Regions from separate parts of the Pelotomaculum sp. FP genome, predicted to be linked through region 3. Evidence: riboswitches for the same ligand, from Rfam matches in the RefSeq annotation. Region 3 holds a riboswitch; each other region holds the start of a gene.
What was found. A riboswitch is a leader RNA that binds a small molecule or an ion and turns the genes downstream of it on or off. The one in region 3 is predicted to bind molybdenum cofactor.
Positions count from the first base shown of each region.

Region 1: it holds a riboswitch for molybdenum cofactor, as region 3 does, so the genes downstream of both, Psfp_RS00020 (molybdopterin-dependent aldehyde oxidoreductase) here and Psfp_RS09190 (substrate-binding domain-containing protein) in region 3, are expected to answer to the same signal.
Region 2: it holds a riboswitch for molybdenum cofactor, as region 3 does, so the genes downstream of both, Psfp_RS19635 (hypothetical protein) here and Psfp_RS09190 (substrate-binding domain-containing protein) in region 3, are expected to answer to the same signal.
Region 4: it holds a riboswitch for molybdenum cofactor, as region 3 does, so the genes downstream of both, Psfp_RS17885 (formate dehydrogenase accessory protein FdhE) here and Psfp_RS09190 (substrate-binding domain-containing protein) in region 3, are expected to answer to the same signal.

Region 1 is NZ_QFGB01000001.1:4,284-10,267, reverse strand. Features, by position in the region: gene Psfp_RS00025 (sigma 54-interacting transcriptional regulator) at 1-1,473, opposite strand, end outside; molybdenum cofactor riboswitch at 2,039-2,155, shown strand; gene Psfp_RS00020 (molybdopterin-dependent aldehyde oxidoreductase) at 2,182-5,013, shown strand; gene Psfp_RS00015 (pyridine nucleotide-disulfide oxidoreductase/dicluster-binding protein) at 5,156-5,984, shown strand, end outside.
Region 2 is NZ_QFGB01000083.1:441-6,424, reverse strand. Features, by position in the region: gene Psfp_RS19650 (hypothetical protein) at 1-14, shown strand, start outside; gene Psfp_RS19645 (GGDEF domain-containing protein) at 14-850, shown strand; gene Psfp_RS19640 (hypothetical protein) at 1,526-1,783, opposite strand; molybdenum cofactor riboswitch at 1,868-1,982, shown strand; gene Psfp_RS19635 (hypothetical protein) at 1,990-4,101, shown strand; gene Psfp_RS21890 (hypothetical protein) at 4,077-4,490, opposite strand; partial or broken gene Psfp_RS19630 (hemoblobin-interacting domain-containing protein) at 4,474-5,984, shown strand, end outside.
Region 3 is NZ_QFGB01000018.1:26,347-32,330, reverse strand. Features, by position in the region: gene Psfp_RS09200 (molybdopterin-dependent aldehyde oxidoreductase) at 1-652, shown strand, start outside; gene Psfp_RS09195 (pyridine nucleotide-disulfide oxidoreductase/dicluster-binding protein) at 899-3,208, shown strand; molybdenum cofactor riboswitch at 3,677-3,797, shown strand; gene Psfp_RS09190 (substrate-binding domain-containing protein) at 3,769-4,791, shown strand; gene Psfp_RS09185 (substrate-binding domain-containing protein) at 5,106-5,918, shown strand.
Region 4 is NZ_QFGB01000062.1:5,380-11,363, reverse strand. Features, by position in the region: gene nrfD (NrfD/PsrC family molybdoenzyme membrane anchor subunit) at 1-546, shown strand, start outside; gene hypA (hydrogenase nickel incorporation protein HypA) at 687-1,100, shown strand; gene Psfp_RS17895 (P-loop NTPase) at 1,100-1,828, shown strand; gene Psfp_RS17890 (HyaD/HybD family hydrogenase maturation endopeptidase) at 1,924-2,400, shown strand; molybdenum cofactor riboswitch at 2,456-2,576, shown strand; molybdenum cofactor riboswitch at 2,668-2,787, shown strand; gene Psfp_RS17885 (formate dehydrogenase accessory protein FdhE) at 3,063-3,902, shown strand; gene Psfp_RS17880 (molybdopterin dinucleotide binding domain-containing protein) at 4,013-4,441, shown strand; gene Psfp_RS17875 (4Fe-4S dicluster domain-containing protein) at 4,477-5,310, shown strand; gene nrfD (NrfD/PsrC family molybdoenzyme membrane anchor subunit) at 5,339-5,984, shown strand, end outside.

The DNA of each region.
Region 1 (5,984 bases), on a different contig from region 3:
TATATCTTTTATTCCACCAACCCTACAGATTTTACTTGTTGAAAGAGCCCGTAATAATTTTATTTGGGTATTTAAAGGCATACTTTCAATTTCATCCAGAAACAGGGTGCCTCCGAAAGCTATTTCTATTTTACCCGGTTTCCCATTTGCTGAAGCTCCTGTGAATGCGCCCGGTTCATAACCAAACAATTCACTCTCGGCTAAATCGTGAGGTATAGCTCCACAATTTATTGCAACAAAGGGTTTACCCTTTCTTGGACTAGCATTATGAATAGCCTGAGCAAATAATTCTTTACCCGTTCCACTCTCCCCAAATATTAAAACTGAACCATGGGATTTAGCAACTTTTTGCGCTATCATTTTCATTTCGTTGAATTTTTCATTGCTGCCAACAATATCATCAAATGTATAACTAGCCCTATTGCCTGGTAAATTTTGATCTATATTTTCCAGTAATATTACTTTATCTTCATACTTTTTATTAAATATTTTTCTAGTAGACATCAAAAATGATTTTCTTTTGCCTTTAATATCTAAAATAATTTCTTTTTTTTCTACACAATCATTATTGTCATATTGTAGCAGCGTGGAAACATATTTTAAAAGTTCCGGTACGATATCTTGTTCATTAATGTTCAACATATCAATTATTTTATCATTATAACGGTTAATTGAGTTTTTATCATTAATATAAACAGCACCTTGAGGTAAATACTCAAAGGTTTTACTTATAGCTAAGTCATAGATACCCAATTTATCCAGGGTATCCATGGTAAAAGATACATTGTCAAGTATTCTTGCTAAAAATGTTACCAAGACTAAAGTATCTATTTTGTTTTGTTTATAACTGTAACTGGCAATATTTAAAGCGCCGATTACCTTTCCACTGCTGTTATGGACGGGAGCTGCCGAACAATAAGTATCATGAAGATATTTATTGAAATGTTCAGGTCCTAGCACCTGCACAGATTTATTTTCGCGTAAAGCTATACTAATTGCAGTAGTTCCAATATCCATTTCAGATGAGCTGGCTGGAACGGGAAACATATCCCGAAGTTCTAACCCTTGATGCAAATAACTTGAAGCAAGCACTTGGACATTCCTGGCTTGGTTATCGAAAAGTTGTATATTCAAACCTTTTTTTCTGGCCATTCTTTGTAAGGCCAAAACAATATTGCCAAATCTATCGATCATGCCCTTACTATCTGATATTTGTTTTTTTATCTCTTCTGGAGATAAAATTTTTCTGTTGTTTAGGTTAGGATTAACCCCATATTCCATACTTCTCTGCCAGGATTTATAAATTAGCTTGGGAACTATATCTTTATTTATTGGTTTGCCATGAATAAACTTTTCCCATTCATATTCTATTTTGTAGAGCTTGGGCAATGTTAGATCATCAATAACCATATCTGTCTTTTTCATTAATTCATTAAAACAATTATGCAGACTTATAGAACTTTCAGCTTCCATACTTTCACATCCTTGTAAAATATGTCAATATACTGGAAGGTTAGTTCACGGATTAGTCCCAAAATACATGTAAGGAGTTTCTGCGTCATCCTTATATTGTAATAATTAAAAGATTATACCTTGGCAACGTCTATATTTATACCTATTCTTGTAAGAAATTCTATTATTTATTTTCTGTTTCTCCTTCTACCTTATATAAGTATACTCTATTGTGTAATAATTGCAAAAAGTATTAATACAAAGAGTTTCCCGAATTCGAAGATGTATAAATTTTTCTTACAGTGTAAAAAAGATTTATACCTCGGTTAGATAACTCAAAAATAAAAAGTAGCCTTTTTATAAGTAAAAAAACAGGATGTAATTTTCGAAAAATTAATTTAGGCAAAAAAATAGGCTCTATCCTGGATTGAAGATATTTATTTTTAATAAAAAGCTTTTACTGGCATGCAACTTGCTCTTTATAGAGCCGGGCGAGGAGGTGATAGTGGAACATTCCCCATCTATTTCTTACAGGCCGCGGGTTACAATTTTGGCGTTTGACATTGGCGATGCAATGGGTCTGATTCTAATTTTATAGCTCCGATCTTGGCGGGCTAATGCTATGCTAAGACTGCCAGGACGTCAGGTGTGCGGGGAAACCGGCATGCCCCCCAGTGTGGAAAGGAGTACAGAATTATCTATGGTGATAAGCATGAAGGGTGGAAAACAATGGCAACAAAAAAGATGATGCTGTATATTAACGGCTCCGAACGTATGTTGGTTTGCGATCCCGAGACAGATACTCTTGCCGACGTTATAAGACGTCTTGGCCTTACCGGTACGAAGGTGGGCTGCCGCGTTGGACAGTGCGGCATCTGTTCCGTCATACTGGATGGCGCAGTTGTTCGCTCCTGCGTTAAAAAAATGAAAAACATTAAAGACGGCAGCAAGATTACAACCATTGAAGGGATAGGCGCCCCGGCAAATCTGCATCCTCTGCAGCTGGCATGGATCATACATGGTGGAGTGCAGTGCGGGTTCTGCTCGCCCGGATTTATTGTTTCTGCAAAAGCGTTGCTTGATACCAATCTCAATCCCACAAGGCAGGAAGTTCGCGAATGGTTCCGGAAGAACCACAACGCTTGCCGTTGCACCGGCTATAAGCCGCTGGTCGATGCGGTCATGGCGGCCGCCAAGGTGATGCGCGGTGAAATGACCATGGAGGACCTTAATTACAAAATGCCGGCAGACGGGAGAATATACGGTACGGGATATCCCAGGCCGGCTGCCCTGGCTAAAGTAACCGGAACCTGCGATTACGGCGACGACATCGGCATGAAAATGCCCGACGCCCTGCACCTGGCTGTAGTCCTTCCGGGGGTTTCTCATGCCAGGCTGCTTTCTATAGATACTTCGGAAGCGGAAAAGATGCCGGGCGTTGAGAAGGTTATTACCCATAAAGATGTGAAAGGGAATAATCGTATTATGTGGCCCTGTGGCCATATACTCGCCAAAGCGGACGGTTTTGATCGCCCGATCCTGGCTGAGGATATGATCTATCACCGTGGTGATGTTATTGCTGTAGTAGCCGCCAGGACCAGAGCCGAAGCGCGCGCAGCAGCAAAAAAGGTTAAGTTTGAACTGGAGCAGCTGCCTGGATACTTAAATATTCTGGAAACAATGGCTGCTGACGCTCCGCAGGTAAACAAAGAGTACCCCAATATTTATATTGAAGCTCCTTTAATTAAGGGACAGGATACCAGGAAGATCATTGAAAAATCCCCTTATGTCGTTGAAGGCAGCTTCTACTCCCAACGCCAGCCGCATCTGGTTCTCGAACCGGATACCGACCAGGCTTATGTTGATGCTGACGGGGTTCTTACCATCCATTGCAAGAGTCTTTTCCTGCACATTAATATATTTACATTGGCTCCCGGTATTGGTCATCCCGGCGAAAAAATCAGGATTATTGAAAACCCGACCGGCGCAAGTTTCGGATATTCGCTATCCCCTTATATGCCGGGCATCGTATCGGTTGCTACCCTGGCAACCGGAAAGCCGGTTACGATTACCTTGAGTTATGAAGAACATCAGCATATTACAGGAAAACGCGCTCCTTCTTTCTCAAACGCGAGGCTGGCATGCGACGAGAAAGGGAAGATTACGGCCTTGGAATATGAAATTGCTTATGATGAAGGGGCCTATACCGAATCTGCAGACGTGATCGCCCAGAAAGGGCTTCGTTTCGTGGGCGCTCCGTATAAAATTCCCAATGCGATTGGCCTTTGCAAAACTGTTATATCCAACAATGCGGTTTCTACAGCTTATAAAGGTTTTGGTTCGCCACAGTGCTACACCTGCGGGGAACAGATCGTAGATATGATGGCGGAGAAAATCGGAATGGATCCGTTGGAGTTCCGCTATATCAATGTCTACCGTGAAGGCGACGAGAGCATAAACGGCAACAAGTTCTCCGTCTACCCGATGACCAAAATACTTGATAAGATGCGTCCATATTATAGAGAAGCGCTGGAAAGAGCAAAGAGAGAATCTACGCCTGAAAAGAAACGCGGCGTCGGTATCGCCTGCGGCGAATACAATGTAACCAGCGCGCCAAACGACCATACGGAAATTGTTCTTGGGCTAAATCCGGATGGCACCGTGACGCATTATAGCTGCTGGCAGGATCAGGGACAAGGCGCGGATGCCGGCGCAGTTGTTCATACCTATGAAGCCCTGAGACCGCTAGGATTGCGTCCGGATCAGATTAAGCTCGTCATGAATGATACGGCTTTGGCTCCCATGCACGGCCCCTCTGCGGGAAGCCGTTCCCATTATATGATCGGAAATGCTACCATCCATGCCGCTGAGCAGCTGATGAACGCTATGCGTAAACCCGACGGCACTTATCGTACCTACGATGAAATGGTTGCCGAAGGGATTTCCACAAAATACACAGGCATATTTGACACCACCGGTATGACATCCGACCTCGATCCGAACACCGGACAGGGGAGCCCGACTGCGGAATATACTTTCGGAGCATTCCTGGCGGAGGTGGAGGTAGAGATCACCACGGGTAAAACCAGGGTTCTGGGCATGAAGTGCATTGCCGACGTCGGCGTCATCGGAAACGTAGTAAATGTTGACGGTCAAGCGCTTGGCGGAATGATGCAGGGTATCGGAATGGCGCTGTCCGAAGACTATGACGATTTTAAAAAGCATACCAACCTTGCCGGCAGCGGCTTTACGTTTATCGATGCGACGCCGGACGATCTGACGACTGAATATATCGAAACCCCAAGACCCAGCGGACCTCACGGCTCATCCGGTTGTGCGGAACTATTCCAATCGTCGCCTCATGTTGCGGTAATCAATGCAATCAATAACGCTTGCGGTGTTAGAATTTACGAATTGCCTGCCAGGCCCGAAAAAGTGAAAGCGGCGCTTGAGGCTAAAGCCAGAGGTGAAGAAATCAAGCCCAGGAAGTACTATATGGGTGGCGACCTGCATGAAAAGATTGACTATATCAAAGCCAATCCTTTTACACCCAAAAATTAATTTCAAGACATTATTACCCTGAAACTAGTGGCGCCTAATAGATGAGTCATGTCGCATCCGGACTGCTGCCAAAAAAAGGCCGCAGTCCGGATGACGGTTATGCAAATAGTTCATTTCAGGTAAAGCGTGTGAGGATAAAGCGATGGAATTAAAGGATTTTAAAAATTGGGGGAGCCTCTGCACCCGGGATGAGCCTGTATTTTGCACAAATCAGTGCCCGCTTGGAGTCGACGTTAAAGGGATGGCGGCAAAGCTCAATGCCGGAGATTTTACAGGGGCCTATAAAAACTATAGCAGTCAGGTGCTTTTTCCGGGTATTGTCAGCAAAATATGCGACGAGCCATGTAAAAGCGCCTGCCTGAGAAAAAATATTGATGAATCCATCCCGGTGAGAATGCTAGAAAAAGCGTGCTGTGATTTTACCGCCACCAAAGACATTCCCTCTTTTTATATGCCGCTCAAAAACAAACGCATTGCCGTAGTCGGCGGAGGTTTGGGCGGCCTAAGCTGCGCCGTAAAACTTGTCCGCAAAGGCTATGATGTTCACCTGTACGAAGAAAAGGACAGGCTGGGGGGAAGCCTTTGGGAACCGGGCAGCCATATATCCCCGGAGGTCCTTGAAGAAGAGTTTGGCCGCATTACCCGTAACGATGATATCAAAATGCATTTAAATACAAAAGTAGGCTCTCTTGATGCTCTTGCGTTTGATGCTTTGTATATTGCTACAGGAAGAAGAGGCGAAACATTCGGGCTTGTGGGGGGATTTGACCCAATATCTCTTGCTACCGCTCAAAACGGCGTGTTTATGAGCGGAAAGACGGCAGGAAGAGAGGAAAGTTCGGTCCTCATTCCTATTCGAGAGGGGATTAGGGTATCCCAGTCAATCGAGTCCTTTCTAAAGACAGGGAGGATGGGCGGTGAGGCGGGCAATCACGAGGTGGTTCCATCGCGGCTCAGTGCGGATATAGCCG
Region 2 (5,984 bases), on a different contig from region 3:
AGGTGGAACTCTGATGTCCGGCATTTCTAATTATATGAGGACCCCTGTCATTACGGTTGATATTCTGGACAGTGTCGCACAAGCCGTCTTATTAATGGAAAAAAACTGTGTTGGCGGACTTCCGGTTTTGGAGGACGGTAAACTGTGTGGAATTATTACCTCAAGAGATACCCGGCGTTCTCATATGAACCGTATTGTGGCAGACGCTATGTCCAAAAATCCGGTATGTATTTGTCCAAACACTTCACTTTGGGATGCAATTAATCTAATAGAAGAAAAAAAGGTTGAAAGGTTGCCTGTAATAGAGAACGGCAAACTAGTAGGGATTGTCACTAAAAAAACCCTTCTGACTGAGGCAAGTAAGCATGAAGATACGTTAACCGGCCTTAAAAAAACAATTTATTTAAGGTACCTTGTGGAAAATATTATTAAATATGGGAAGGAAGCAACAATTATCTTCTTCGATATCAATAATTTCGGAGATATCAATAAAAAATACGGTCACGTCAGGGGAGACACCTGCCTGAAGATTATAGGAAGATTACTTTCGGAAAGTACGGAAAATGGTGTTTACTTTCCCGGGCGTTATGCCGGTGATGAATTTATGGCGGTTACCACGGAAGATATTGAATGCTCTAGAGAATGGGCCATTAAGATAATTAACAAAATAGAAGTATCAACAAAAGAGCGTGGAGTACCGATAACCATTGTTGCCGGTATAGCAAGAGGACATAGGGTCGGTACATCAGACTCTTATCTTACTACTGCTGTTGATAATTTAATAAATATGGCCAGCCTGGCCAGTACCCTTTCCAAAGAGAAGGGTATACAAATCACATACGTAGAGTAAATTGAACCCGATAATCCTTATCTCAATAAAGCGCTGACTTTTTGCACTTTTTCATCAGGAAGCTGTCTTGGATGCTGCTGGGGAAACATGACCTGTTTGTATTTCAGTCCGGCGGGTACGCTTCTTTCCGGGAAATCCGGAGATCGTTTCTTTGAAGTGCGGAGAACGCGTTTTTTTTTGTTTTTCAGGGCAAGTCAGGCAACAAGTAATAATCGTTATCGCCGCCGGCGCATGAAACGGATCGGAAGAAAGCAGGCTATGTAGGGTATTTGTGGTTTCATTGACCCGGTATTACGGAATTTTGCACAGCCCCCAGGTAGACTCACGTACATAACCGTAAAATTCAGCGAAATAGGTAATATTACTTCGTAGGTTGTTTGAGGTAAATTTTTGGCCGCCTTTAATAATGTTATGTTACATAATGTTATATAATGTTTTATTGTTTTTTGTAAGTATATACAAAAAAATCAACATATGTTTTGTTAATTTTTGTTGAGTTTAGACATTGTAACAGAATTAATTCTGTTGTAAAATAGAGCTGGATAAACTTACAAGTTTTATTTGAATGCTATCTGTCGCTTGTTCATGCAAGAATTCCTCCTCTTCTGATGTAGCATATCCCTTCAAAATATCTTCTGGTTGACCGGTTGTTCCATCATCATGTCAAGCATAATTTCACAGCTGGCCATGCCCCAACAAAAAAAGCGCCCGTTGTAATCTGCCCAGGTAAATATATCCGGAAAACCCGGTGTTCGTTTTTGTCCCGCCGGACAGGCTGACAGGATGAACAGGTTTAAGATAAGTTCCCCAACATCGGACCAGTGCTCCGAAGCCCGCAGAGCCTAAGGCGGCAAGCGATGACAGCGGGTCCGGCGGTAAAAGCCGCCCACAAAGGGTATGGCCGGAAACAGCCACGCCTACCGTGATTGGCAAGGAAAGCCATATCAGGAGCATTGCAAAGGGGGTATCGTCTACATCATTGGATTAATCCTGAGTTTAAGACCGCCGCGGTTTTTAAAATAAAAATGGCTCTGAAACTCAGCCGCCTAAAGTGCGAGCCATGGCGCTGAGCCGGGGTATGGCGGGAAACGGCCATGCCTCCCGTATTGGAAGGAGCGGAAAAGGAGGGTAGTTGAAACTTGAATGGTTACCTGATACGGTTCGCAAACAATAATAAAAAAATTAAGAAAGGAGCTAAAACAATGAATAAGAAACGTTCTTTATTACTATTGTTGTCCCTGGCTTTGCTGTTATGCCTCGCCCTGCCTATGAGCGCATCGGCAAGTTATGAAACTGCCGTAAACTACACCGGCCAAACCACCCAGGGCGAATACATCATCGACTCGGCATCAGACCTTGCCACACTGGCTACTAATGTCAACAACAGCACAAACTACGCGGGCAGTACGTTCTATCTGGCGAATGACATCACCCTCTCCGGCGCTTGGACGCCAATTGGTGGTTGGAACGGCACCACCGGCGTCCCCAGCGGAACAATGTATTTCTCGGGTGTCTTTGACGGACGGGGCCATACCATCAGCGGTTTGAGCATTACCAGCGCCAGCACCAGCGGCGTTGGACTGTTCGGGTATGTGAACGGCGGCATCGTCGGCAATCTGACGGTGGAAGGTTCCATCAGCACATCCAGCAGCATTAACGCCATCGGCGGCGTCATCGGCTACACCAACAGCAGCGTTGTCTGCTGCACAAGCGATGTGTCAATTAGCGCCTCTAATGCCTCTAATGTTGGCGGCGTCATTGGTATTGTTGAGAATACGCAGACCAGCGGCACGCCGGTTCTCGTCCAATACTGCCAAAACACTGAAACCGTATCGGCTAACAAGCGTCTGGGCGGCGTCATCGGAGGCGCCTATTGCCCCAATGCATCCGGCAGGATTTACGTTGACAACTGTCAGAACACGGGTGCCGTCACCAGCGCCAGCACCGCGTATAAATCCTTCTGTGGCGGCGTCATTGGCTATTGCGAGGCTTATGTCAGCAATTGCCTCAACAATGCCCAGGTTAGCGCCCCAATCGGTGCTGACGGCATCCGCATGGGCGGCATCGTCGGCATTTTGAGCAGTTACGGAACGGCCGACGCCAAAATGGCCAATTGCCTCAATCGTGGCTCTCTTGCAAACGCCTCGTCTAATCCTAACTACGACGGCGCCCTCTGTGTGCCCGAATCCGCCACGTCAATGGACAATTGTTTCTGGATCGACACCATAACCAATGTCGGCCAATTAACCAGCTACAGCGCCACCAATGTGGATGACCTGAGCGCCGCTCAATTGCAAAGTACGGCCCAATATAATGGTTACTACATCTCCTATTACATCAACCAAGAACCTCCCTGGAGTGAAGATCTTGACAACGCCTTCACCTGCACGTCCGGCAGCTATCCTGCCCTTACTTTCCCCGCGACTGCGCCGGCCGACCTCTCCACTTATCCGACAGGCGCCTCGCGCACCGGCAGCGACAGCGCCTATGCCGGCTCAGCCGTGTATTATAACAGCGCTGCTCCCGCCGGTGGCGACGGTTCCTTTGCAAATCCGTATAATTCCTTCGAAACGGCAGTCTCGGCAGCGGTCTACGAATCATACCTCTGTGTTCAAAGCGCTATCCCTGTCAGCGATTACAACAGTTATGGATCAGGCCTCAGCGGCAAAACGATTGCGCGCAGCTATGTATATGACGGCCCGTTGTTTGACGTTCAAAGCGGCTCGTTGACGCTGGGCACTATCACCCTCGACGGCAACTCGACCACCACCGGCAACGCTTCATTGATCAATGTTGAAGGCGGCAGCGTAACCATCGGTTCCGGCGTGACCCTGCAAAACAACAAAACCATGAACAAGGGCGCCGCCATCCGTGTACTTACCGGCTCCGTTACCATGAACGGCGGTACGGTCTCCGGCAATACTTCCGTCCTGGGCGGCAACGGCATTGCTGTATTGAGCACCGGCCCGTCCTCTGGCGGTACACTCACGATTTCGCCGACCTCCGCCATTTCCTTCGGTACCGGCGATTATATCTTTCTTGATTCCGGTAGGAGTATCACCGTCGGAAATGCAGGTAATTTCGCTACGTATGTCCCCGCCAGTTCCTTGAAAGTCAACTGCGCTGACACTAGCAGTGGCACAGTTGTAGCAACGGGAGTCACCCAGGATTTGACTGGCTATTTCACCTATTACGGGGGTGGACACAGTTTTGAATACAATGAAGGTTATGAAGAAATTTGGCTGGAATAAAGAAAGGATAATTGGAAAGTGAATATGCATAAAGCAAAACAAACAATAACATCCTGCGCAATACTGATTGTTTTGGTATGCTTGGTATTACCCGCCGCCGTTAGGGCGGCGGGTAATACCGTATACCTGCAATATAGTGGAAACGGAACCGAAGGAACGCAATCAGACCCTGTAGGTTCCTTCAGTGCCGCAAAAGCCCTTATTAACGACGGGGACAATATCGCGTTGAACGGCACTAAATATTTAAGAATCAGTGGTGCAGAAGCTTGGTCATTGTCGGGATATAATAATTCGAAGTTCGTTGTAGATAATAGCTTCACTCCTACGAATTCACCTAAGAGTGCAGTTAATGTTTTGACGGGTTCGCTTTCTTTGTCGGATATAATCATTGAAAACCAGTCTCCAGCCGTAAATTCCACAACTAAAGGAATTATTGAGGTGGGTCGGGAGACGACACTAACCTTAGGCGCAAATACTACGCTGATAAATACTTATGGGCCTGCTATTTCCCTAGATGGTACCGCCACGGGTAACAGGCTAGCAAATCTTATCGTCAACAGTAACGTTAATGTTACGGGTAATATTGTAGTTGCTAACAATTACTATACTATTAAAATTGCGGGCCCTTTGAGCAGCTCTATTAACATTTTGTTGTCGGCTGATACTGTTTCTGCGGGTACAGCAACCAATATCACAGCCGCAGACGGGTATACGCTAACCCCCGCAGATGTAGCCAAGCTGAATTTGGTCAATGAAAATTACCACCTCGAGCTCTCCAACGGCCAGGTGATCGTTGCCGAAGACGCGCCTGCCATCTCCGTAACAGAGAGCCTTGACTTTGGACCTGTGAGGGCGGGCTACACCACGCCGCCTGCAGCACAGACTGTCACCGTGACCAATACCAGCGATGCGGCCGTCACCCTCACCCAGCCGGAAAGCACCGCGAATTTCACGGTGGGCGCGCTTCCCGCCACCGAGTTGGCCGCCGGTGCGACCGCTACCTTTGAGGTAACGCCCAAGGCAGGGTTGAGCGCCGGCGCCTATACGGATACGATCACCGTTAACAGCACCGGCGGCGGGGTTGCTCCAACCTGCTCCGCCAAGCTCAACGTCTGCTATACCTTTGAGTGCGCCGTCACCGGCCTGACCGACGAGCTTCCCTCTTTGGGGGATGTCTCCACATATTTCAGTGAATTTGGATTTGAGACGACTGCGGCGGTAAGAGCCGGCGGCATCTTTTACATTGATCCCGCACGGAGCAGATTAACTTTGGGTTTCACTGCCAATCCCGGCTATAAGCTTGGCTGGTCGATCGATCAGTATGCTGCCGGAGACGATGAGACGGTCTTGACCCATTGGGATGTAGCGCCGAACCATGTTGATGCCCACTACAACTACAAAGCCACGATCACGGTGAGCTCTGACGAAGCCTATACCACGGTCGCAACAGGCAGTGCCAGCGCCGCCCCCGGCGCCACGGTGACGGTGCCCGTCACCATCGCTAACAACCCCGGCTTTGCCGCCTTTGCCTTTACCATCGGCTATGATGCCGGGGCCCTGGAATTAACGGACATCGCCAAAGGCGATATACTCACTTCGGAGGATGGGGCATTTACAAAGAACATTGCCGGCAACACCGTAACCTGGGATGATCTCTACAACACCACGGCGACCGAAGGCACGCTGTTTACACTCACATTTCATGTTAAAGACACGGTGGCGGGCGATGTCTATCCCATCACCGTAAGCACCCAGGGAAGTCAGGTTATTTGCGATGAAAACGCCGCAGTGGTCCCCGCTCTCGCCCTTCCCGGCGCCATCACCGTGGCGGCGGGGCCGGGTGAATTAACGCCTCCAGTGTTGATCGCGGATACGACCGGTAA
Region 3 (5,984 bases):
CAGCGGAGCTGCAGGTGGAAGCCGTTCAAACGTTTTTACAGGTAATGCTACAACAGTTGCATGTAGAAATCTCTTGGATGCTCTGAGAAAACCGGATGGTACTTTCAGAACATACAATGAAATGATTAATAAAAAACTGCCGGTAAAATATGCTGGAAAATGGACTGCACCATGTACTGCATGTGATGTAGCTACAGGGCAAGGAAATCCATTCCCAATCTACATGTATGGTGTACTTTTAGCAGAAGTTGAGGTTGATACTACAACAGGCAAAACTAAAGTTGATAAACTAACTATGGTATCGGACTGCGGTACGATAATTAATAAATTGGTACTTGAAGGTCAGCTTTATGGTGGTCTGGCACAGGGAATAGGTCTTGCGCTTAGCGAAGACTTTGAAGATTTGAAAAAGCATACGACCCTTATAGGCTGTGGGATCCCGGAAATTAAGGATGTTCCTGACAATATAGTTCTTATTCACCAGGAGACTCCAAGACCACTTAGCTATTATGGTGCGGCAGGCGCTGGAGAAATGCCTCTCTCAGCTCCGCATGCAGCGATTGTCAATGCAATTTACAATGCCACCGGAGTACGTATAACTAAGCTGCCGGCATATCCGGAAAAGGTTCTGGAGGGCTTGAAAAACCTTTAAAGTTAGTTGATATATTACATGTTAGTAAACTAAACTAATAAATATGGAATTGGAGTATATGGAAAAACTCCAATTCCATATTTTAATAATCCAGGAAAGTTCGCTTCAAAGCCTTGCAATTTCTAGATTTCATAAAAAGCTTCACCTGAGAAGTATGGAGCGTAGCGAATTGTAAACGGGTAAACCAATAAAATTTGGGTTTTGATGTTATTGATTTATCCGTTTATTATAATGGAGGTATTCTCAATGGACAATGAAAAGCTGCTGAAAACGGGTGACAGGTGTATTTATGATGAACCTGCAGCTTGTACGGCATGGTGCCCTATTCACATGGATGTGGCAGCATTTGTGGCGGAGATGGGAAAAGGCAATTTTAATAAAGCTTATAAAATATTGGAGAAACGAATGCCTTTTACAAGAGTGCTTGGCATGATTTGCGACCATCCTTGTGAAAGTGCATGTGTGAGAGAGGCTGCCGGTGGAGCGATAAGGATATCGGAGCTTGAGAAGGCAGCAGTAAAGCATGGGTACACACCCCCTAAAAAAGCACTGCCCATTCCTAAGAATGCTGGCAAGGTTGCTGTGATTGGAGGAGGTTTAAGCGGGATTTCGGCCGCATTGGAACTTGACAGAAAAGGTTTTAAGGTCACAATTTATGAAAAGTCGGATAAACTAGGCGGTAGATTATGGGATTACGAAGGTGCAAACCTTGAAAAGGCTATTATAGAAGAAGAGCTTCAAATATTCAGCAAGTTAGATATTGAGGTAATTTTTAACAGACGTATCAGCCAAAAAGAATTAAAAGAGATTATTAACGAGAACAATGCGGTTTTCCTTGGCACGGGCGAATGGAATGAGAATCTGCAAATTAATCCTGAGACTTTTCAAGTACAGTATTCATCCCTATTTGCGGGGGGAAGACTGTTATATAAAAATGGCTCTACTATTTTATCGGTAAGTTCAGGCAGAAGAGCTGCAGCTTCCGTAGAAAGATACGTTAAGAGACTTTCCATGACGGCTGCAAGGGAAAGGGAGGGGGCATTTGAAACACCTCTTAAATATGAAGTGGATGATATTGAACCTGCAGCGCCGGTTGTAAGGACCACTGACGTATACAGCGAAGATGAGGCTGTAAATGAAGCCGGACGATGCTTTAAATGCAGGTGCACAAAATGCATTGATTCGTGCAGTCATATGAAGAAGTTCAATATTGGTCCGAAAAATTATACAAGGCAAATTAATCATAACGAAAATGTAATCCTGGGTACACGGTACGCAAATAAGATGATAAATTCTTGTACAATGTGCGGTTTGTGCGGTGAACAATGTCATGTGGGCATCAACATGAAGGATATAATACAGGAGACCAGGGAAAGTATGGTAGAAAAGGGCAAAATGCCTCCTTCTGCACATGATTTTGCGCTGCAGGATATGGAGTTCAGCAACAGCAGCCACTTTTTCCTGGTTAAGTCTCCATCGCCAAAATACGCGCAATCTCTTTTTAAAGGGGATGAATCAGGTACAGAACAGGCAGACTATCTGTTTTATCCCGGATGCCAGCTTTCAGCGTCCTATCCGGAGTATGTCGAAAAAGCTTATAAGTACCTTTTATCCAGGATAAAAGAAGGCGTTGGAATAATGCTTGGCTGCTGCGGCGCCCCCGCCGACTGGGCGGGTAGACAGGATTTGATGAAGAATAGTATTGAAAGATTAAGAGACGCATGGGCTGAAATGGGCAAACCTACTTTTATTCTGGCGTGCTCAAGCTGCTGCGGCATCTTTGAAAAATATCTTCCGGAGATACCTTTTATATCTTTGTGGGAAATCTTTGAACGTTATGGACTTCCGGAAACCGCCCAAAATGGGAAGAACCATATTTTGAATGTCCATGATGCCTGCTCTACAAGGCATAATAAAAATATTCACGAAAGTCTGAGAAATATCGCGGTAAAGCTTGGTTATGAAATAAAGGAACTGAAATATGCAAAAGAAAAAACAAAATGCTGCGGATACGGCGGACTTGTCTATTTTGCGAACCGTGAACAGACAAATGACTTTGTGATAGACCGAATAAACGAAAGTAATGAAGATTTTTTGGTTTACTGCGCTATATGCAAGGATTTGTTTGTGGAGGGCGGTAAAAGCACCTATCATATTCTGGACCTGATTTTTGGGGAGAATTTGGATGAGATAGCGCATAAAAAAATGCCGAATCTTTCACAAAGACATGCAAACAGAGCGCAGCTTAAAAAGAAATTGCTAAGAGAATTATGGAATGAAGAGTCGGAGGCGGAATTAACCAAAATGGAGGATTTAATCATTCCTAGCGAAGTATGGCGCATTATGGACGAACGGTATATTCTTCTGGAAGACATTGAAAAAGTCATAAAACATGCGCAGGAATCCGGCGAACGGTTTTTTAATCCCGAAGATTCAAGTTTCTTAGCCAATCAGCGAATTGGAAATGTTACCTATTGGGTACGCTATATTGAAAAAGACGGGGCAATTCAAGTAGTCACAGTTTACAGTCACAGAATGGAAGTGAAAAAAGAATAGAAAATGAACCCGCTTCAATCTTGAAAGTGTATATGGTGTCCGCGGTATAAAGGCCATCTTGGCGCTTTTGTATCGGACGATGTTCCTGAAGCAGTTGTCACAGTAAAAAGGAAGGTTCAAATGAGCTTGCTCAGCTATCAAAATAGGCTTGGATCAGGGTTTCTACTGATAACTGAATTTCATGTTTAGTGTATTTATTTTATGTTTAATGTTTTAACGTATATCATTTATTTGATGTGTAGCATTTTAATGTCAATTATTGCAATGTTTTATCAAGTCGTGGGGTATATTTCACCTTTATTTTCAATATAACCTATAATTATTTGAAGAGTACTATTATTTTATTGCTTGCAGCTATTTTAAAAATTTAGCAGGACTTTGGGGTTTTTAGTAGAAATTATGTGGAAAAGGCTGTTAATGCCAAGAAAACATAAAAAGCCTAAAACATAGTTTAAAATATAGTACTTTAAAACTTAAAATCTCCGAGCCGGATTTGCCTAAGGCATTATAGCTATGACTGCCGGCCGTTAGGGTGTGACGGGAAACCGTCGTGCCTTCCAATGCGAAAAGGAGACTGCAATGGCGCTGACGCCGGGCCGGCTTTATTTTTCGCAAGCTGTCCGGCATTTTTATTTTTGGAGGTGGTAAATCCGGTTGTAGTGACGATTGGCAAACAAATTATGGAGGGAATTACGTTGCAGGACAAAGTTAAAATGGTTTCCCTGGCTATTGTTATTCTTACGGTTCTCTTGTTTGTACTATCCGGCTGCGCTAAACAGCAAGCGACTGCGCCGCCAGCGCCGGCTGTCGCCGGCCAAATCCTGCTGGCCTCCACCATTGGTCCGATTGACGCCGGGATTGTGGCGGCGCTGGAAGAGAGTTTTGAGAAAAAGACCGGGATACGGGTCAGACATGTGGGCGCCGGTACGGGCGCTGCCCTGGAAATGGCGAAAAGCGGCAATTTTGATGTCGTAATGGTGCATGCCAAGGATCTGGAGGAAAAGTTTGTTGCCGACGGATACGGGACCAAGCGCATTGACCTGATGTACAACGATTTTGTAATTGTCGGGCCGGAATCGGATCCGGCTCAAATCAAGGGACTAAAAACACCGGCTGAGGCGCTGAAGAAAATTATGGATACAAAATCCCTTTTTATTAGTCGCGGGGACAACTCCGGTACGGATGTTGCGGAAAAGGCCCAGTGGAAGGCTGCCGGGCTGAAGCCGGCGGGCGACTGGTACCACGTATATGAAAAAGGTTCGGAAGGCAACGTCAAGACCTTAAAGTATACCGATGAGCAGAACGCTTATACTATTATCGATCGGGCTACATACCTGACCGTGAAAGACCAGGTCAAATTGAAAGTGCTGGTGGAAAAAGACGAGGCCCTGCTTAACTACATTTCCCTGATCCCCGTCAACGCCCAGAAGTTCCCGGAAGTTAAAGACGAGTTGGCCCAGCAGTTTATTGATTTTTGCACATCAATCGAGGGACAGACGATCATCAGGGATTTCGGCAAGGATAAATACGGTGAGCCATTGTTTTTCCCCAATTCCACCGAGGGGAAAAACCTGCCCAAGTAGGTCGTAAGTCATAGGTCGTATGGCGTAGGTATATACTGCATTCCTATTGGGTCAATAAATAAATTAAACACTAATATGAAAATGTAGTTCGCAGTTTCGTTTTTTGGTATCAGCGAGAATAAAAGCTCAGCGAGGTGCGATTTCAATCGCACACGGCGCGCCAGCGCCGCACTTATGGCAGTCAATGTTGCATTTGTGCGAATGAATTCGCACCTACATTTATAAAGACAACTCAGTACGTTATTTCAAGTAAAATATTTGGAGGAGGACTAACTTTGAGTAAAAAGAACTTTTTAGCGCCCCTTATGATCCTCATGGTAACAATGCTTTTGGTCGTTTTCGCAGGGTGCGGCAAACCGCAAGTGAAAGATGTGATCCTCGCCACCACCACCAGCACCCAGGACAGCGGGCTCTTAGACGCGCTGATCCCGATTTTTGAACAGAAGACCGGATATAACGTTAAAACTGTCTCTGTAGGCAGCGGCGCCGCTATCACCATGGGTGAAAAGGGAGAGGCCGACGTCCTCCTGGTGCACTCTCCCGCGGCCGAGAAAAAGATTGTGGACAGTGGCGCAGTTGTAAACTACCAGCTCGTGATGCATAACGACTTCATCATCATCGGCCCCGCTGGGGACCCTGCCGGTATCAAAGGGACTAAAGCAGGCGACGCCTTTAAAAAAATAGCGGAGAATAAGGCTGTTTTCGTTTCGAGAGGAGACAATTCAGGCACCCACAGTAAAGAAAAAGCAATCTGGGCGGAAGTCAAAATCACTCCGGAGGGCAACTGGTACCAGCAGAGCGGCGCCGGGATGGGGCAGACCTTAAACATCGCCAATGAAAAGCAGGCCTACACTCTGACCGACCGGGCGACATACCTGGCCCAAAAGAAAAATATCAACCTTGAAATCCTGTCGGAAGGGGATGCGTCGCTCCTGAACATCTACCATGTGATGCAGGTTAACCCGGAAAAATTCAGTACTGTCAACAAGGATGGAGCAAAAGCATTTGTTGATTTCATGGTCGACCCCGATACCCAGAAGACCATCGGTGAATTTGGCAAAGATCAATACGGTCAGGCGCTATTCACCCCTGACTCCGGCAAAAAAGTAGAGGATCTCGGTAAGTAACGTAAACCGGTCGCCGACGCGGCGACAGAGAATTAAAACCTGGCAATGCAAGTACGATCTGAAATA
Region 4 (5,984 bases), on a different contig from region 3:
GTCTGGTCCGCTTTCTTCCTGGGGCCGGCCATGGTTACCGTTGAGGGCACCCTGGCGTCGAGAGCTTATGGACGTCAGCCGGAGCTGCCGGTATTTCAAAGCATGACCAAGCTCACCATGTGGATGATGATCATCTACTTTATCGTCAAGATGATCGATCTCAACTACCGTGGTGTGTTCGGGATGGCCTTCAACGGTTCTTACGAGAGCAACATGTTCTTGATCGAAATGATTGTCTTTGTCCTGCTGCCGATTTTCATGTACGCCATCCCCTCCATTCGCACCAAATTGTGGGGGGTTGTAACGGCTTCTCTCCTGGTGGTAGTTGGTGTTGTGTTTAACCGCATGAATGTGGTCTTCACCGGGATGGCCAAGAGCGTGGGCGGCAGCTACTTCCCGAGCATCTGGGAATTCCTGATTACCATCGGCATGTGGAGCGCGCTGGCCCTGGCCTACCTGTTTATCGTAGAGAACTTCTCTATCCTGCCCAAGGAAGAGCATACTCACAGCACGCACACCAGCTACGGACCAAGCTTCCATGCTTAAATGCTAAGCAAAAGTGTCTTTTCTGGCGGGGGGGAGATCACATCCCCCCATTTTTTCTTGTTTGTCCAAGCATGCTTACTTGTTTTATAATAAACAAAGAATGTACGCGATATAAAATACAAATACCGGAGATGGATATTATGCACGAATGGGCGCTGGCGGAATCCATAATTGTTACCGTCATAAAAGAATCCGAAAAAGAAAAATTAAGCAAGATTTTAAAGGTTACGGTAAAAATCGGTGAGCTACAGTCAATTGAACTTGATATTTTTAAATTTGCCCTGGAAAATATGGTTGAGTTGTACAAACCTCCTGTGGATCTGGAAAATATTCACCTGGAGATAGACAGGTGCATCCTCAAGTGCAAAGTCTGCGGCAATAATTGGAACTACCGTGATACTCCCAAAAAACTGGCAGAGGACGAAAAAGAAGCTATCCATTTTGTGCCCGAAGTTGCCCATACTTATATGAGGTGCACCCAGTGCGGCAGCCCCGATTTTGAAATACTGCAGGGGCGCGGCGTGTGGATCGATTCAATAGAAGGGGAGAAATAATGGATCCAAGACTAAATATTATTAATAAAAGGTTGGAAAACATCAATAGAATCATTGCTGTCTCTGGTGGCAAGGGCGGCATCGGCAAAAGCCAAACCGCGGCGGCCCTGGCGCTGTATCTATCCAGCCAAAATTACCGGGTGGGACTTTTGGATTTGGATTTTTGTGGTCCCTCTTCTCACGTAATCCTGGGGATTGAAGGGGTTTTCCCGGAGGAAGACATGGGTATCATACCACCGCTGGTCAACGGTATTCGTTTTATGTCAATCACGTTCTTCAGCGGCGGTCAACCTTCTCCGCTGCGCGGGGGAGAAATCTCCAATGCCATCATTGAAATACTGGCCATAACCCGTTGGGAGTCACTGGACTTCTTAATTGTCGATATGCCTCCCGGCACCGGTGACCCAACCCTGGATGTAATCCGCCTGATGGAGAGGGTTGAATTTCTTCTGGTCACCACGCCGTCACGGGTGGCCCGGGAAGTAATGAAAAAGGAATTATCGGTATTGAAAGAGCTCCGCATCCCGGTCATTGGAGTCCTGGAGAACATGAAAATAAAAAAGGATTCCCCCGCTGGAGAGGCTCTGGCCGGCCTAAAGGTCCCCTTTCTTGGTTCAATTGACTTTGATGAAGGCCTTGAGGAAGCCCTGGGTGACACTGATAAACTGCTGCATACCAATTTTATCAAACAGTTGGGCCAAATACTGAGCAATTCGAAGATCATATAATAAATTGAAATCGCACCTGCATCGACTGATATTTTCATGATACGTGGCGCCGGCATAGCGGCCCCTATAAACGAACCTGCGAGGATCTACTGAAAATGGATCAAGAGAACAGCAAAAAAATATTTGTAATCGGCGTTGGCAACCTGCTTCTGGGTGATGAGGGTATTGGCATACATCTAATCCAGGCGATGAAAAAGGAGCGCCTGCCCCGTTATGTCGAACTGGTCGACGGTGGCACCGCCGGGATTGACCTGCTGTACTGGCTGGAAGAAGCAGATTACGCTATCATAGTTGATTGCGTTGAAGCCGGGGCAGAACCAGGAGCTATTTTTCGTGTTCCCGGAGATGAGCTGCTCATTAAATCCAAAGGCCAACTCATCTCCCTGCACGATATTAATCTTAGCGAAGTATTATTATTAGCAACTAAAATGAATAAGCTTCCCCCTACGATAATTTTTGGTATCCAGCCGGAGGCTATCGGTTACCAAACCGAGCTGTCACCAACCCTTCAAAATACACTCCCCCGTTTGATGCAACTTATAAAAAAGGAAATATTAAAAATTTTTGCATAAAAAATATTTTATATTATTGTAATTAGAAGGAATTTTAAATATTTAGTGGAAAATTATCATTATATTTCTCCGAGCCGGATTATAACCTAAGCAATTGGTATGGTTTACCGGCCGTTAGGGCTCACCGGGAAACTGCTGGGCCTCCCATTGTGGAAAGGAGATTTTTAAACAAAGGTAAAACTTTGTCCTTTTCACATGGGATAAAGTTTTTTGTGTTTTCAACAGGTTTTTTAGAGATAGTTTTTGCAGTAAATGTCTTTTTGAAAATTTAATTAGCTGCTCCGAGCCAGTTACAACCTAAGCAGTTGGTATGGTTTACTGGCCGTTAGGGTTCATCGGGAAACTGTTGGGCCTCCCACTGTGGAAAGGAGATCTTTAAACAAAGGTAAAACTCTGTCCTTTTCACGTTGGATAAAGCTTTACCTTTTTGTTTTTAGAGGTATTTATTCATTCTAAATCTTATAAAAGGCGCTACTAGAGTCTTATCCGTAAGGGATCCTCTTTAAAATTTTGGCAGCCTAAATGCGACCAAATGTGAAGCATGGTTCATAAGCAACTGGTTAAAGGGGGGTGCATATATAGACATATATAACTTGTTGGGTATTTTATTAATTCATTCACAGGGAGGGTTCTAGAAAACTCATAGAAAGTGAGCGTTTTGAATGACAAACAATACGGTCCAGCAAATGCTTATTGATTTCAACAAGGAGTTTACAAAGATTGTTCTTCCGGATGATGCAGTTACGGTTGTTAGGCCGCAGGCTGGGTTATTAAAGTCGTTAAGGGAAAATGATGTGCCTATAATAAAGGTCTGCCCACCGCAGGCAAATGCGGATATGTTTTTTGATGTTTTAAAAGACGTTGCAGGCATCGTTGTAAAGCATAAACCGGACTTGGAGCGTGATATAAACAAAATTTTAAGCGCTTTACCGGCTGCCGCTGAGGCAAGAGAACTTTTTGTTATGCAGGCCTTCACACCTGGTACAAACCTGCTGGAATCTTTCAATGAGGAATTATCCCCTGAAAGCTTAGGCTTTATCTTAAACCATGTGGTCAAACCGTTTATGAAGCAGTACGCACGTAAGGTCTCTACTTTTTTTGCCCCTGAACAATGGCTAAAAGGCACCTGCCCGGTTTGCGGCGGCAAACCCACCCTGGCACTGCTTGAAAAGGAAGAAGGGAAGAGATATCTGTACTGCGGTATGTGTGAGGCAAGATGGAGATTCCAGCGCCTGGGCTGCCCTTACTGCTCCAGTAATGAATCACGGTTCTTCAACGTGGAAGGAATGGAGCAATACCGCGTTTATTATTGCGACAACTGTCACGGTTATATAAAAACTCTCAATGAGGCCATGATGTTTGACAGCAGCAATTTGGATTTATTCTGGGAAGACATCAATACTGTCCACCTGGACCTATTGGCGTTGCAGGAAGGCTATGTTAATCAACCAGTTGAAATTACTGAGATCGCTCACTTTCATGTCAAAGGAGGTCAAGTTTGAGAAGCAAAAGGACGGCCCCCTGCCGGAACACTACGAGCCGGTGGAAAGCCCGATAAATAACCTGCTGGGTAACCAACAAAGCAATCCGTTGGCTGTAAAATACAAGGTGAATTCGTCAAACTCGCGCTGGTGGCTTCGCCGGACTTCCCGTATGTCGCGACTCCCACCGGCTGGTAGAGCACTACCAGAGCGGCGCCGTGACCAGAAACTGTCCCAAACTGGTGGAACTGCAACCGGAAATGTTCGCGACCATATCACTGGGACTGGCCAATAAACTGATAGTCAAGCCGGGTGATATGTTAGTTATAAACAGCATCCGCGGCGAAATTAAATGCCGGGCCAACGTACTGCCGATCATTAACCCGCTCAAGGTCGCAGACAGGAAAATCGAAATTATCGGCCTGCCCTGGCACTTCGGTTACCAGGGAATAGCGACCGGCGGCACAGCCAACGACATAACACCCAGCGTCGGGGATCCCAACACGATGATCCCAAAATCAAAAGCTTTCATCTGCAACGTGAAGAAAGCCTGGAAGTAGCACCTTAAATCCAATCAGAAACCGGAGGTGTAACGATGTCAAAGAGTGTCCTGGTGGATATTACCAGGTGTATCGGCTGCCGCAGCTGCATGGTTTCGTGCAAGTCATGGAACGACCTGCCAGCCGAGCCGAGCGAGTTCTCCAACAACTGGGACAGCCCGGGGAAATTAAGCGCCGATACCTGGACCAACGTAAGCTCCTATGTGCTCGAAGAAGGCGACCAGCTTAAGTGGCGCTTCGTTAAAAGACAATGCATGCACTGCAATGAGCCAGCCTGTGAGTCGGCGTGCTTTACCCACTCATTTGTCAAGACTAAAGAAGGGGCGGTTATTTACAAGCCTACCGAACTGAATCAGGACTACTGCGTCGGCTGCCGCTACTGCATGATCGCCTGCCCCTTTGACGTACCCGGCTTCCAGTGGGATAAGGCTCTTCCGTACGTGCAAAAGTGCCGTTTTTGTTACGACCGCACGAAGGAAGAAGGACTTGAGCCGGCATGTGTAACGGCATGCCTCACAGGCGCCTTAACCTACGGGGAAAGGGATGAAATGCTGGCACTGGCACAGGACAGGATGAGCAAAGACCCCAGGTACATTAAACATATCTACGGAGAAAAAGAATACGGCGGTACTTCCTGGCTGTATATATCGGATGTACCCTTTGATCAAATCGGCTTCAAGACGGAAGTATTCAACCGCCCTGTAACGCAAAGGTCAATCCCCTCCTTGACCTGGGATGTGCTCAAGTGGACTCCCTACATCTTCGTTGGTTGGGGCGCCCTCTTGACCGCCATGCGCGCTTATACCAAGAGACGGGCTGAGGTGCACAATGAGGAGGATCTGTACGGTCCGGTTGATCCCAAGGAATAGAAATCTAGATAAATGGAGGTGAGAATATATGTACGGAAGGAATTGGAGCTTTAGAATTACCTGGTTCAGATTACTGATGATCGGATTTGTGCTGATCGCTGCAGCGGCTGCCCTGTACCGTTTCGTCTACGGTCTGGGGGCGCTAACCAACTTAAGCGACCAGTGGCCCTGGGGCCTGTGGATTGGCTTTGACCTGTTGTGCGGCATCGCCCTGGCGGGCGGCGGCTTTAGTACGGCACTGATCGTCCATGTCCTGCACCGGGATAAGTACCTGCCCATTGCCCGCGCTGCACTGTTAACATCCTTACTTGGCTACATTATCGCGATGGTCAGCCTTTTCCTGGATATCGGGAGATGGTTCAACTTCTGGAGACCTTTCTTCTACTGGGGTTTCCACTCGGTATTGTTCGAAGTGTTCTGGTGTATTTCCCTTTATACAACAATCCAGGTCCTGGAGTTTGGCGACATATTCTTCGAGAAGGTCAAGTTCCCTGCTTTGAAGAAGATCCTGGGGTACATGATGACTCCACTGCTCATTTTGGGTATTGTGCTCCCCAGCCTGCACCAATCCTCCCTGGGCTCGCTCTATATTGTTGCCATTGATAAGCTCTACCCCCTGTGGTGGTCCATGATCATACCCTTCTTCTTTGTCTGGTCCGCCTTCTTCCTGGGGC